Regions from separate parts of the Sporosarcina contaminans genome, predicted to be linked through region 1. Evidence: riboswitches for the same ligand, from Rfam matches in the RefSeq annotation. Region 1 holds a riboswitch; each other region holds the start of a gene.
What was found. A riboswitch is a leader RNA that binds a small molecule or an ion and turns the genes downstream of it on or off. The one in region 1 is predicted to bind S-adenosylmethionine.
Positions count from the first base shown of each region.

Region 2: it holds a riboswitch for S-adenosylmethionine, as region 1 does, so the genes downstream of both, metK (methionine adenosyltransferase) here and ACFQ38_RS08695 (methionine ABC transporter ATP-binding protein) in region 1, are expected to answer to the same signal.
Region 3: it holds a riboswitch for S-adenosylmethionine, as region 1 does, so the genes downstream of both, ACFQ38_RS18280 (bifunctional homocysteine S-methyltransferase/methylenetetrahydrofolate reductase) here and ACFQ38_RS08695 (methionine ABC transporter ATP-binding protein) in region 1, are expected to answer to the same signal.

Region 1 covers NZ_JBHTLT010000042.1:125-4,306, forward strand. Annotated here, with positions in the region: gene ACFQ38_RS08685 (MetQ/NlpA family ABC transporter substrate-binding protein) at 1-835, opposite strand, end outside; gene ACFQ38_RS08690 (methionine ABC transporter permease) at 886-1,554, opposite strand; gene ACFQ38_RS08695 (methionine ABC transporter ATP-binding protein) at 1,547-2,572, opposite strand; SAM riboswitch class I at 2,770-2,874, opposite strand; gene ACFQ38_RS08700 (thioredoxin family protein) at 2,925-3,221, opposite strand; gene ACFQ38_RS08705 (toprim domain-containing protein) at 3,239-3,583, opposite strand; gene gcvH (glycine cleavage system protein GcvH) at 3,646-4,029, opposite strand; gene ACFQ38_RS08715 (arsenate reductase family protein) at 4,110-4,182, opposite strand, start outside.
Region 2 covers NZ_JBHTLT010000109.1:4,867-9,048, reverse strand. Annotated here, with positions in the region: gene ACFQ38_RS13240 (alpha/beta hydrolase) at 1-6, opposite strand, end outside; gene ACFQ38_RS13235 (gamma carbonic anhydrase) at 111-623, shown strand; gene metK (methionine adenosyltransferase) at 1,058-2,266, opposite strand; SAM riboswitch class I at 2,619-2,733, opposite strand; gene pckA (phosphoenolpyruvate carboxykinase (ATP)) at 2,909-4,182, shown strand, end outside.
Region 3 covers NZ_JBHTLT010000134.1:6,273-10,454, reverse strand. Annotated here, with positions in the region: gene bioB (biotin synthase BioB) at 1-775, opposite strand, end outside; gene ACFQ38_RS18290 (biotin transporter BioY) at 772-1,368, opposite strand; gene ACFQ38_RS18285 (hypothetical protein) at 1,504-1,683, opposite strand; SAM riboswitch class I at 1,797-1,901, shown strand; gene ACFQ38_RS18280 (bifunctional homocysteine S-methyltransferase/methylenetetrahydrofolate reductase) at 2,095-3,954, shown strand; gene metH (methionine synthase) at 3,935-4,182, shown strand, end outside.

The sequences.
Region 1 (4,182 bases):
ATTTTGCAGGAACAACTGAACCGTTCCACTCTTCCAAGATAAAGTCTTGAATCTCTTTTGATTTCAATACTTCCACGAGCGCTTTGACCGCTTCTTTGTCCTCGTCGCCTGCACGCACTGCGATGATGTTGACGTAAGGTGAATCTGTCGCTTCAAGTGCAATCGCATCTTCCAATGGATTCAAGCCAGCGTCAATCGCATAGTTGGAGTTGATGAGCAATGCATCGCCCTCATTGTTTTTATACAATTGCGGCATCATTGCTGCTTCGTAATCAGGCTCGAACTTTAAGTTTTTTGGATTGTCGACAATGTCGCTTATTTCAGCTTTTACTTTTTCGACGCCATCCGCAAGCGTAATCAAACCGTTTTCTTCAAGCATTGCAAGCACGCGTCCGTGGTCAGCTACAGAGTTGCTAATTAGGATTGTCGCGCCATCCGGTAAATCATCCAAGGAATCGTATTTTTTCGAATAAATGCCGATCGGTTCAATATGGATGGCACCCGCATTTACAAAGTCGTATCCGAAATCAGCGATTTGCCCTTCGAAGTAAGGGATATGCTGGAAGTAATTTGCATCGATAATGCCAGATTCCAAATCTTTATTCGGTAAAATATAGTCTTGATAAGGCTCAATTTCCAACTTGTACCCTTTTTCCTCCATTAAAGGCGTTGCTTTTTCTAAAATAATGGAGTGAGGTGTATTGGACGCACCAACTTTAATCGTTTTTTGCTCTTCGTTGCCGCCACTTGCATTATCGCCTTTATCTTTCGTTCCGCATGCTGATAGCGCGAGGATAAGAGCAAGCAGAATGAATAGCGAACTGATTTTCTTCATAATAAGTACCCCCTACAATATTTTATATAATAAACAGGCATATCCTGTTATTAACGTTTGTCCACTTTCTTCACAGATAGGTCTCCAATGAACTGGATTGCAAATACAATAATTAAAATAATGACAGTAGCAACAAGCATGACATCGCTCCGGCTTCTTTGGAAGCCTTCATAGTATGCCAAGTTCCCTAATCCGCCTGCTCCGATCACACCAGCCATCGCAGTATAACCGACTAACGCAATTGCCGTAACTGTAATGCCCGAAAGCAAAGCAGGCAATGATTCAGGCAATAACACCTTAAAAATGATCGTTTTTGTTTTCGCACCCATCGATCTCGCAGCTTCAATAACACCTTTATCAATTTCTTGCAATCCGATTAACACCATCCGAGCATAAAACGGAGCAGCACCGATTACGAGAGCAGGTAGAGCAGCTTCCGGCCCACGCATTGAACCGACGAGTAACGTAGTAAACGGGATCAGTAAAATTATGAGTATGATAAACGGAATTGAACGAAAAATATTAACAATGGCTCCCGTGAATATGTTGACAATCCGATTTTGCCAAAGTTGCCCTGGGCCCGATAAAAACAACAGAATGCCGAGTGCTAATCCGAAAATGAAAGTAAATAAAGTTGATACACCCGTCATATATAATGTTTCGACGGTCGCCTTCCACATTTTTTCCCAATCAATATTAACAAATAAAGATTCATTCATTGCCTATCACCTCTGTTTTTACACCTTGTTCATGAAGATAGGCAATTGCCTCATCCATTTCCGCTTTCTCCCCTACAAGCTGGAGCAATAGCGTTCCGTAAGCTCCGCCTTTCGTTTGCGAAATATTTCCTTGCACAATATTCACTTCAACATCGTATTTACGAATCAAGTTAGCCAACACTGGCTGTTCTGTTCGCTCTCCGATAAAGAATAGCTTGATGATTGTGCCTTCGGAATAGTCCTTTTTCAAATTGCCAAGTGCCTCATTTGTCCCAGCAGGCTCCGTCACTTGCGAAACAAATCGTTTCGTAACAGGCGCTTGCGGTGACTGGAAAACATCTAATACTTGTCCGATTTCTACTACTTTTCCTGCTTCCATTACAGCTACCCGATGACAAATTTTCCGAATTACGTGCATCTCGTGTGTAATGAGGACAATTGTCAATCCTAACCGTTCATTGATGCTCGTCAATAATTCTAAAATCGAATCCGTTGTTTCTGGATCGAGAGCTGACGTTGCTTCATCGCATAGAAGAACTTCAGGATCGTTCGCCAATGCGCGTGCAATTCCTACCCGTTGCTTTTGCCCGCCCGATAATTGTGATGGATACGCATTTTCCCTTCCGGCCAAGCCGACTAAATCGATTAGCTCGGAAACCTTTCTGTCACGCTCCGCCTTTTTCACATCTGCTATTTCCAGTGGAAAGGCGATGTTTTCCTTTACGGTTCTTGACCAGAGCAAGTTGAAATGCTGGAAGACCATACTAATTTTCTGACGGGCTTTACGCAGCTCTTGACCTTTCATTGCAGTAATTTCCCGCTTTCCAATCTTGATGCTCCCCGAAGTCGGCATATCAAGTCCATTCAACAAGCGGATCAATGTACTCTTTCCTGCTCCGCTATAGCCGATAATCCCGAAAATTTCACCTTCCGTTATCGTAAAGGACACGCCGTCTACAGCAGCTATGCCGTTTTCTTTGGAACCGAACCTTTTTTCCACTTTAGATAATTGAATCATTTTCCCACCTCATATTTCTGATCATCCGAACGTGCAAACGCCAGCACTTTCCTTCATTTATAATTAACATAAATGAAACCTTTTTATCTTATAAAGTAAAACTCCCATAAATGAGGTTTTTCTTCAAAAATAAAAAACCTTCCTGCAGACAAGCAGAAAGGTTCAATATGTTATAGTACTATAAACATTTGTCCAATCTCTCATCTTCCAAAGCAAAAGCTTTGCGTGACTTGGCACCATTTCACATTCATGACGGTTGCCGGGCTTCATAGGGCACTTCCCTCCACCTCTCTTTATAAGAGTGACGTATTGAATTGTTAAATACATTTATATCATAATTACAGTTTAGAAGTCAACTTAACTTTTCAAGAAGATACGGGATTGATTGAAATGCGTAGATTTTATGGGTGATTTTACCGTTCTTTTGGATTAGCAGGCAAGGGACGCTTTCTATTTGGTAATCGACCGCCAAATCTTGCACGTAATTCATGTCGGCTTTCCCAATCGGCAAATCAGGCTTCATGACAGAAATGACCTCCAACATTTTGGAAGCTACCGCACATGTGCCGCATAATGGCGTATATAAATAATAGACCGATAAAGGTTTTTCCTTACTGTTTTCCCATTGTTCTCTCGTCCAATTTTCGATTCCCAACTTAACCACCCTCAATATAAAAGAAATTCGGGATGCACTTTGAAATCTGCTCTTAACAAAATTTCTGCTATTTTGCGCAAAGGGGTTTTCTCCACCTGTCCATAAAGGTGCTCCGTATAGAGATGGATCGCTTCGGGATATTCTCGGATGAATAACTGTCTAAGCTTATCGCCGGAGTCATCTGCATCCATGAAAACATAGAGATCATATCCTTCAAATGGATATAAAAGCTCTTCCACTCGATACGAGCTGACCGTTCCATTCGTGCAAATGATGGCAACTTGCTCTGACAACACCTTCTGGATTCTCTTTTTGTCGGATAAACCTTCAACAATTAAGAGCTTTTCTGCCTTCATGACATGCTCCCTCCCGAAGAAAAACGAAAAGCCCCAGTTTTCACCGGCGCTTTCACGTATGATTATTCACCAACAGTCATTTTGTCATACTCTTCAGCAGACATTAGCGCATCCAATTCTGACTCATCTGTTGCTTCAACGACGATCATCCATGCACCTTCATATGGAGATTCATTAACCAATTCAGGGCTATCTTCCAACTCTTCGTTCACTTCAATGACTTTACCGCTAATTGGAGCATAAAGTTCAGAAACAGTTTTTACAGATTCAACACTGCCAAAAGGCTCATCCACTTTCACTTCATCACCGACTTGAGGAAGTTCAACGAAAACGATATCCCCCAATTCAGATTGAGCAAAATGTGTAATACCAATTCGATATTTACCGCTTTCATCTTTTACCCATTCGTGTTCTGCAGAAAAACGCAAATCTTTAGGTGTGCTCATCCCATAACCCCTCCATCACTCTACATTTATTGATTCTATTTAATTCTGACATAATTCCATCTTAAAGACAAGGGAGTTATTCACTTCCCCCATACTTCCTCGAACTGCTCTTCTTTAAAGCCTACCGTCACTTTTTCACCATCTGTAAGAAGC
Region 2 (4,182 bases), on a different contig from region 1:
CCACATGTTCCATCGTCCTCCGTTCGTGCAATTCAATTAGATTAAAAGATCATCATGTTTTTTATGATATGATAGATTATACACGATTTTGATAAAATGAGGTGGTCATCATGATTTATCCGTATGGAGAAAAATCTCCAAAAATTCACCCTTCTGTCTATGTCGCTGACTACGCAACAATTACAGGGGATGTAACAATTGGCGCAAATAGTTCAATCTGGTTCAACACCGTTATCCGGGGAGATGTAGCGCCAACCATAATTGGCGAGCGTGTAAGTATCCAAGATTTAAGCTGCTTGCACCAAAGCCCGAATCGCACTCTGCTTATTGAAGACGATGTAACTGTTGGGCATAAAGCAACATTACATAGCTGTATCATCCGTAAAGGTGCTCTTATTGGAATGGGAGCAATTATTTTAGATGGCGCAGAAATTGGCGAAGGCGCATTTATCGGTGCCGGCAGCCTCGTACCCCCCGGCAAGAAAATCCCGCCAAACACATTGGCATTGGGCTCTCCAGCAAAAGTAGTCCGTGAATTAAACGACGAAGACCGCGAAGATATGTTGCGCATCGTCAACAGCTATGTTGAAAAAGGACAGGTTTATAAAAAGATGCAAAAATAAACAGGCGCTGCTCTGAAGAGGGGCAGCGTCTGTTTTATGTTTTGTTGGGTGCTACAACCTTTTGTAATGCTTGTAATTAACGAATTAGTATCGAGCGGCAAACGTGTAGTTTATGCGTTCTATAACACCATACGAGCGGATTCAGCTGTAATACGAGCGTCTTAACACCCAATTCGGGCAGAGAACGAGGGCTTCAAGCGGTTATCCACACACTTCGAGCGGATACATGAAAACTTCAAGCACTTCCGCATTCAAGCAGAGACAGGGGTTCTTCAAGCCATTTTACACAACATTCGAGGGGACACTTGCAGATTTCGAGCGATTCAGCTCTTCATTTTAACGGTTCTCTACACATTTCGAGCGAGGTGTTTCATATACCTACAATAAAAAAAGAAAGCAAGGAATGAACCCTTGCTTCCCACATGAATATTTTATTACCGTACTGACAAACCGGTTCTTTCAACCAACTCTGCCGCTTTGTCTGTCTGCTCCCAAGGAAGCTCAACATCCGTGCGGCCGAAATGGCCATATGCTGCAGTTTGTTTATAAATTGGACGTCTAAGGTCAAGCATTTTGATTATGCCTGCAGGGCGTAAATCGAATAGTTCGCGCACAAGCTCAACCAATTTGCTTTCCTCAACTTTTCCTGTTCCGAATGTATCAATCGAAATAGAGACAGGTTTCGCAACACCGATCGCATACGCCAACTGCACTTCGCAACGCTCTGCAAGTCCTGCAGCGACAATGTTTTTCGCTACATAACGCGCTGCGTAGGAAGCGGAACGGTCAACTTTCGTCGCGTCTTTTCCGGAGAAGGCTCCGCCGCCATGGCGAGCATATCCACCGTACGTGTCAACGATGATTTTTCGTCCTGTTAATCCGGCATCTCCTTGCGGACCGCCGATAACGAAACGACCTGAAGGGTTGATGAAGTATTTTGTATCTTCATCCAATAACTCTTTCGGTACGACTGGATAAATGACATGCTCTTTAATGTCTTGCTGGATTTGTTCAAGTGTCGTATCAGGATGATGCTGTGTAGAAATGACGATTGTATCAATCCGTATTGGACGATTGTTGTCATCATACTCAACTGTCACTTGCGTTTTACCATCCGGACGCAAATAAGGAAGCGTATCATTTTTTCTCACTTCCGCTAGTCTGCGTGACAGCTTATGGGACAAACTAATTGGCATCGGCATCAGTTCTGGTGTTTCATTGCAAGCATACCCAAACATTAATCCTTGGTCGCCCGCTCCGATTGCTTCCAATTCTTCGTCCGTCATCGTTCCTTCCCGTGCTTCTAAAGCTTGGTCAACGCTCGCAGCAATATCAGGCGATTGTTCGTCGATCGAAGTTAAAACGGAAGATGTCTCCCAATCGAATCCGAACTTGGCGCGAGTATAGCCGATTTCTTTCACAGTATCCCGAACAACTTTTGGAATATCGACATAAGTCGTTGTTGTGATTTCTCCGATCACAAGCACTAATCCTGTCGTAATTGTCGTCTCGCATGCGACTCGTGCATTCGGATCTTCTTCTAAAATAGCGTCCAAAATGGCATCCGAAATTTGGTCGCACATTTTGTCTGGATGTCCTTCCGTTACTGATTCTGAAGTAAACAGTCGGCGGTTTGTCATTATAATTTCCTCCTTAACGGCTTGCAAATATTGATACGGTACTCTATTTTTCCCAGATAGTTCCACGCCTGAAGAGAGTCGACGTCAACATACACAAGGATTAAGGGCTTGATAAAATCAATTGGGCCTTGGCATAGTCGCATCATCTTTTTACATGCGCCTGAATGCGCAATGCAAAATTCATGACAACCGCCGGAGGCTTATCTTCATTTGTCGAGTATAGGAACTCTCGCTAAAAAGTGAAATGTATCTCAACGCTTCAAAGATGGATCTCTATCTTAATGAAGATAAAAAAGCCCTTCGCTCACGTAAATGCACATGAGGAAAGGCATGATTTCAAATGCAGCACCTTTCACTCTTATCGTCCAAGGTGTAAAACCTTGCCTCAGGTTTGGCACCTTCTCGTAGCTTGCACTACGCAGGTTGCCGGGCTTCATAGGGCCTGTCCCTCCGCCAGCTCGGGATAAGAGTATCCGTTCATGTAACCATGCTACGAAAAAGTTTTCACTTTGTCAAATCTTTTTGAGCTTAACTGCTTGAGTTTTGAATTAGTATAGATTATTATTCTTAATGTGTTATACTATTTACGGAATGTAATGATACCCATTTATATGGGATTAATACGCAAAGGACGGTACAAAACATATGATTTCTGCGAAGATCGAAAATGGACTAAATGAATTGCTTTCAGGAGCTAATGTCAATATCCAGCCTTCAGTGGCAGAGCTGATCGAGAAAGCTACTTCAAGAGGAGAAGCAAAGCTCTCGGCGGATGGTGCGCTATCTGCTGAAACCGGCAAGTATACAGGGCGCTCCCCTAAGGATAAATTCATTGTTGAGGAACCTTCTTCAAAAGACAAAATCGATTGGGGCAAAGTGAACCGGCCGATTTCTCAAGAAATTTTTGATTCATTATATACAAAAGTTATCAACCACTTGAAAGCGAAAGACGAATTATTCGTTTTCAAAGGATATGCAGGTGCGGATAAAGAATCGCAGCTTTCCATTCAAGTCGTCAATGAATTTGCATGGCAAAACTTATTTGTCCATAACTTATTCATCCGCCCGACTGAAGAAGAGCTTACTACACATGAGGCACAATTTACAATCTTATCGGCTCCTACTTTTAAAGCAGACCCAGCAGTCGACGGCACTGAATCCGAAACATTTATTATCGTTTCTCTCGAAAAACGCATCGTGCTAATCGGCGGAACTGAATATGCTGGAGAAATGAAAAAATCGATTTTCTCAGTAATGAACTACTTGCTGCCTGAGCACGGCATCCTGCCGATGCACTGTTCCGCTAACGTAGGAGAAGAAGGCGATGTCGCACTATTCTTCGGACTATCCGGTACAGGCAAAACGACGCTTTCTGCAGACGCGAAACGCAAATTGATTGGCGATGATGAGCATGGCTGGTCCGATAACGGCGTCTTTAACATCGAAGGCGGCTGCTATGCGAAATGCATCAACTTATCAAAAGAAAAAGAACCAGAAATTTTCGGTGCAATCCGTTTTGGCTCTGTGCTTGAAAACGTAGTTTTGGATGACAAAACACGAGTTCCTGATTATGATGATAATTCATTAACTGAAAACACGCGTGCTGCTTATCCAATCCATAATATCGAAAACATTGCAAAGCCGTCAATGGCTGGCCATCCGAAAACAATTGTGTTTTTAACTGCTGATGCATTCGGCGTGTTGCCTCCAATTTCTAAATTGACGAAAGAGCAAGCGATGTATCATTTCCTTAGCGGCTTCACTTCGAAATTAGCCGGCACTGAACGTGGGATTACTGCTCCTGAAGCAACCTTCTCAACTTGCTTCGGTTCTCCGTTCCTGCCGTTGCCTGCGACAGTATACGCAGAAATGTTAGGGCAAAAAATTGACGAGCATAATGCACAAGTGTTCCTTGTCAA
Region 3 (4,182 bases), on a different contig from region 1:
TTAAACAGTATCGCGGCGTCAGTTCTTTCGTCCCCTCAAGCGGCGTGCCGTCAACTGCATGCAAAAAATTTACTGGAATTGAGTCAGCATCCATCGCATGCAAACTACGCGCCATTGCAATGACATCCGCTTTCGTTTCGCGCATGCCGACAATAACGCCGGAACACGGCGAAATACCGGCCTCTTTAGCTAAAGATACCGTATTGACACGATCTTCGTATGTATGCGACGTTGTAATGTTATTATGGTGGGCTGCCGACGTATTAATATTGTGATTGTATCGGTCAACGCCCGCTTCTTTCAGCCGTTTTGCTTGTTCCGGCTTTAAAATGCCGAGACAAGCGCACACCGTCATATCACGGTGCTTTGATTTAATTTCTTTGACTGCGTCAACGACAATTTCAAGCTCCCTGTTCACCGGTCCACGTCCGCTCGCAACGATACAGTACGTCCCTGCATTTACAGATGCCGCTCGTTCAGCACCTGCGACGATTTCTTCCTGCTTCATCATCGCATACTTTTCAATTGGCGCTTTTGAAACAATCGATTGGGCACAATATCCGCAGTTTTCCGGACATAAACCTGATTTCGTATTGATGATCATATTCAACTTTACTTTATTCCCATAATAAAAACTCCGGATTTTATATGAAGCATGCAACAACAGAAGCAGCTCCTCATTAGGGCAGTCCAAAATGGCCATCGCTTCTTCATCCGTAATGTCCTCGCCTGACAGCACACGATCCGCTATGGCATTAAAGTCGAGTCCCCTCAATGCGATCGCCTCACTTTCAGCACTTTATACATCCTGTGGCCGAAAATGCCTGCCAAAACCGATAATAGGATGTCTTTCGGCAACGGAGGAACCATCCACGCCCATGCAACTGCATAACTGAATGCATCCGGTGCAGCTGCCCAAAACTTGTACGAAAAATACATCCAATTCGTGCCGAATAAATAATTGATGCTCATCCCGACTAACGCAGCAACGATATAGCTCTTCAAGCTCCCATACCTTTCAACGATCAATCCCGCTACGTATGCAAGAAGAATAAATGACAAAACAAAACCAAAAGTCGGGCTTAAAATAGATCCAAATCCGCCTTGAAATTTTGCGAATACCGGTGCCCCTACAAGCCCTAATGCCATATATACCGTCATCGATATTGCACCTAAACGGCTTCCTAAAATCAAACCTGCCAAAATAGAGAAAAACGTTTGCAACGTAATCGGCACCCCACCAACTACTAAGAACGGCACAAACGTTGTAATATTCGCTCCGATCATCATAAGTGCTGCAAACATTCCGCAATAGACAAGGCTCAGTGCACTCATAGAACTTTTCGTTTTCACAGTTGTCGTAGTCATTCAATATACACCCCTTTTGTTTTCTGTTAATAGAATAATAGCTGACACCATTTGTGTCAACCCAAAAATATTTTAAGTTAACTCAAATAGTACAATAAAAAATCGACAGCTATTTTCGCTATCGATTTTTCAACGTTATTTATCTTCGCTCTTAGGAAATAAAAAATGGGCAAGTACCCCGCTCAGGACTGCTGCTCCAATCGTAATCCAAACACGATGCATACCCGGAACTTCCTGAAAGCTTTTACTGAGCATAACCCATGCAATCCCAGCAACCAAAAGCGCAATTGGAACGGAAAATTTGAAAATCCTCAACGTTTTCACCTACTATTTTCTATTCGTACGCCCATTCTATCATAATTCAGCTATTGACGTATGAAACAATAAAGGGTATGATACTTTAAATTATTCTAATAACTGCATATCTATTCTTATCAAGAGAAGCTGAGGGACTGGCCCGTCGAAGCTTCAGCAACCAGCCATTATTGGTCAGGTGCTAATTCCAGCAGGCATACTTGCCTGATAGATGAGAAGGAGCGATCTTTATTCGCATATTCGAAGCCTTCTTATTTTCAGAAGGCTTTTTATTTTTATTTCAGCAAATGACCACTCTCCTTCGCAAGCATAATATCCATTATTCTGCGGATATTCATAACGTGCTGAATCAAAAATAATTATTTTCATCTATTCCTTGATTGAACAATATGCAAAGAAAGGGTGGAAAACATGACATTACTTGAAAGATTGAAGACAGATATTTTGACGGCGGACGGTGCGATGGGAACATTGCTTTACTCATACGGAATCGACTTTTGCTACGAAGAGCTAAATGTAGAAAAACCAGAAGTGATTGAAAAAATCCATGAGGAATATATCGCTGCAGGTGCGGACATCATTCAAACCAATACATATGGCGCCAACGCATTGAAATTATCTCGCTACAGCATGCAGAATCGTGTGAAGGAATTCAATACAGCTGCAATGGGCATTGCCAAGCGGGCAGCCGCACGCAGAGGACAATACGTTTTAGGGACAATCGGCGGATTACGTGGAATCCGTAAAAGCGATGCCTCTTTGCAAGAAGTTCTCCATATTGTCCATGAACAGGCTGATGCTTTATTGTCCGGAGATCCTGACGGTTTATTGCTTGAAACGTACTATGATTTTGAAGAGCTGACGACAGTTGTCGAGGCACTCAAGAAATTAACAGATGTGCCTATCATCGCCCAAGTTTCCATGGAGGAACCGGGAATACTCCAAAATGGCTTGGTGCTGAACGAAGCATTGCATAGGCTTTCCGATTTAGGGGCTGATGTCGTCGGAGTCAACTGTCGGTTAGGTCCTTACCATACAATCCAAGCATTTGAAAAAGTGAATCTCACGGATGGACTTCTGCTCTCCGCAGCTCCGAATGCCAGTTTGCTTGATGTGGAAGATGGGCGAATCGTCTACTCATCTGAAGCTGATTACTTCGGAAAAGCAGCCGCTTTACTGCGCGATGAAGGGGTTCGTCTGATCGGCGGCTGCTGCGGCACGACACCTAAACATATTGCAGCTGTTAAAAAACAATTAGCCGGCTTAAAGCCGGTTACAAAGAAAGAAGTTAAATCCCAAAAACCGATTGTAATACGCGATGCTGAACCTGCATTATTCGAACCCATTCATGAAAAGGCCAAAAGAGAACGGACAGTCATCGTCGAACTGGATACGCCTCGCCATTTAGAAACGGAAGCTTATATTGAAGGGGCGAAACAGCTTTATAACGCAGGAGTTGACGCTGTAACGATGGCAGACAATTCTTTAGCCTCGCCACGGATTAGCAATATGGCGATGGGCTCTATATTGAAACAACAGCATGCTATACGACCACTAGTGCATCTAACTTGCCGCGATCATAATCTAATTGGCTTGCAATCACACTTAATGGGGCTTGATGCACTTGGTATCCACGATATTTTGGCAGTTACTGGCGATCCTACGAAGGTCGGCGATTTTCCGGGAGCAGCGAGCGTCTACGACGTATCGAGCTTGGAATTAATTCAACTCATTAAGCAGTTGAACGAAGGCATTTCCTTCTCCGGGAAACCGCTCCGCAAAAAAGCGAAATTTTCAGTAGCCGCCGCCTTCAATCCTAATGTCCGAGTATTGGATCGTGCCGTTAAGCGGTTGGAAAAGAAAATTGAGTGTGGGGCGGATTATTTCATTACACAACCTGTTTATACGAAAGAGAAAATCGAGGAAATATATGAAGCGACAAAGCATTTGGATACACCGATTTTCATAGGCATTATGCCGTTGACGAATATTCGGAATGCCGAATTCCTGCATCATGAAGTACCTGGTATTAAGCTGTCTGAAGATGTACTTGCACGGATGCGCGATTGTGGAGATGACCGCGAACGGGCTACAGCGGAAGGTATTGCTATCTCAAAGGAATTGATCGATACAGCGGCGAAACTTTTCAATGGCATCTATATCATTACACCATTTCTCCGATACGATATGTCATTGGAGTTAATAAAACATATCCAACTATTGGATGGGAAGAAGGAGAGGGAATTTGTCCATGCCGAAACATCTTATTGAACAGCATCTTGAAAAGAGAATCCTCATCATAGATGGGGCGATGGGCACAATGTTGCAAGCCGAAAACTTATCTGCCGAAGATTTTGGGGGCGAAGAATACGAAGGCTGCAATGAATATTTAAATGTACTGAGACCTGACATTTTAGACAAAATCCACCGTGCTTATTTGGAAGCCGGTGCAGATATTATTAGCACAAATACATTCGGGGGAACCCCCCTCGTATTGGA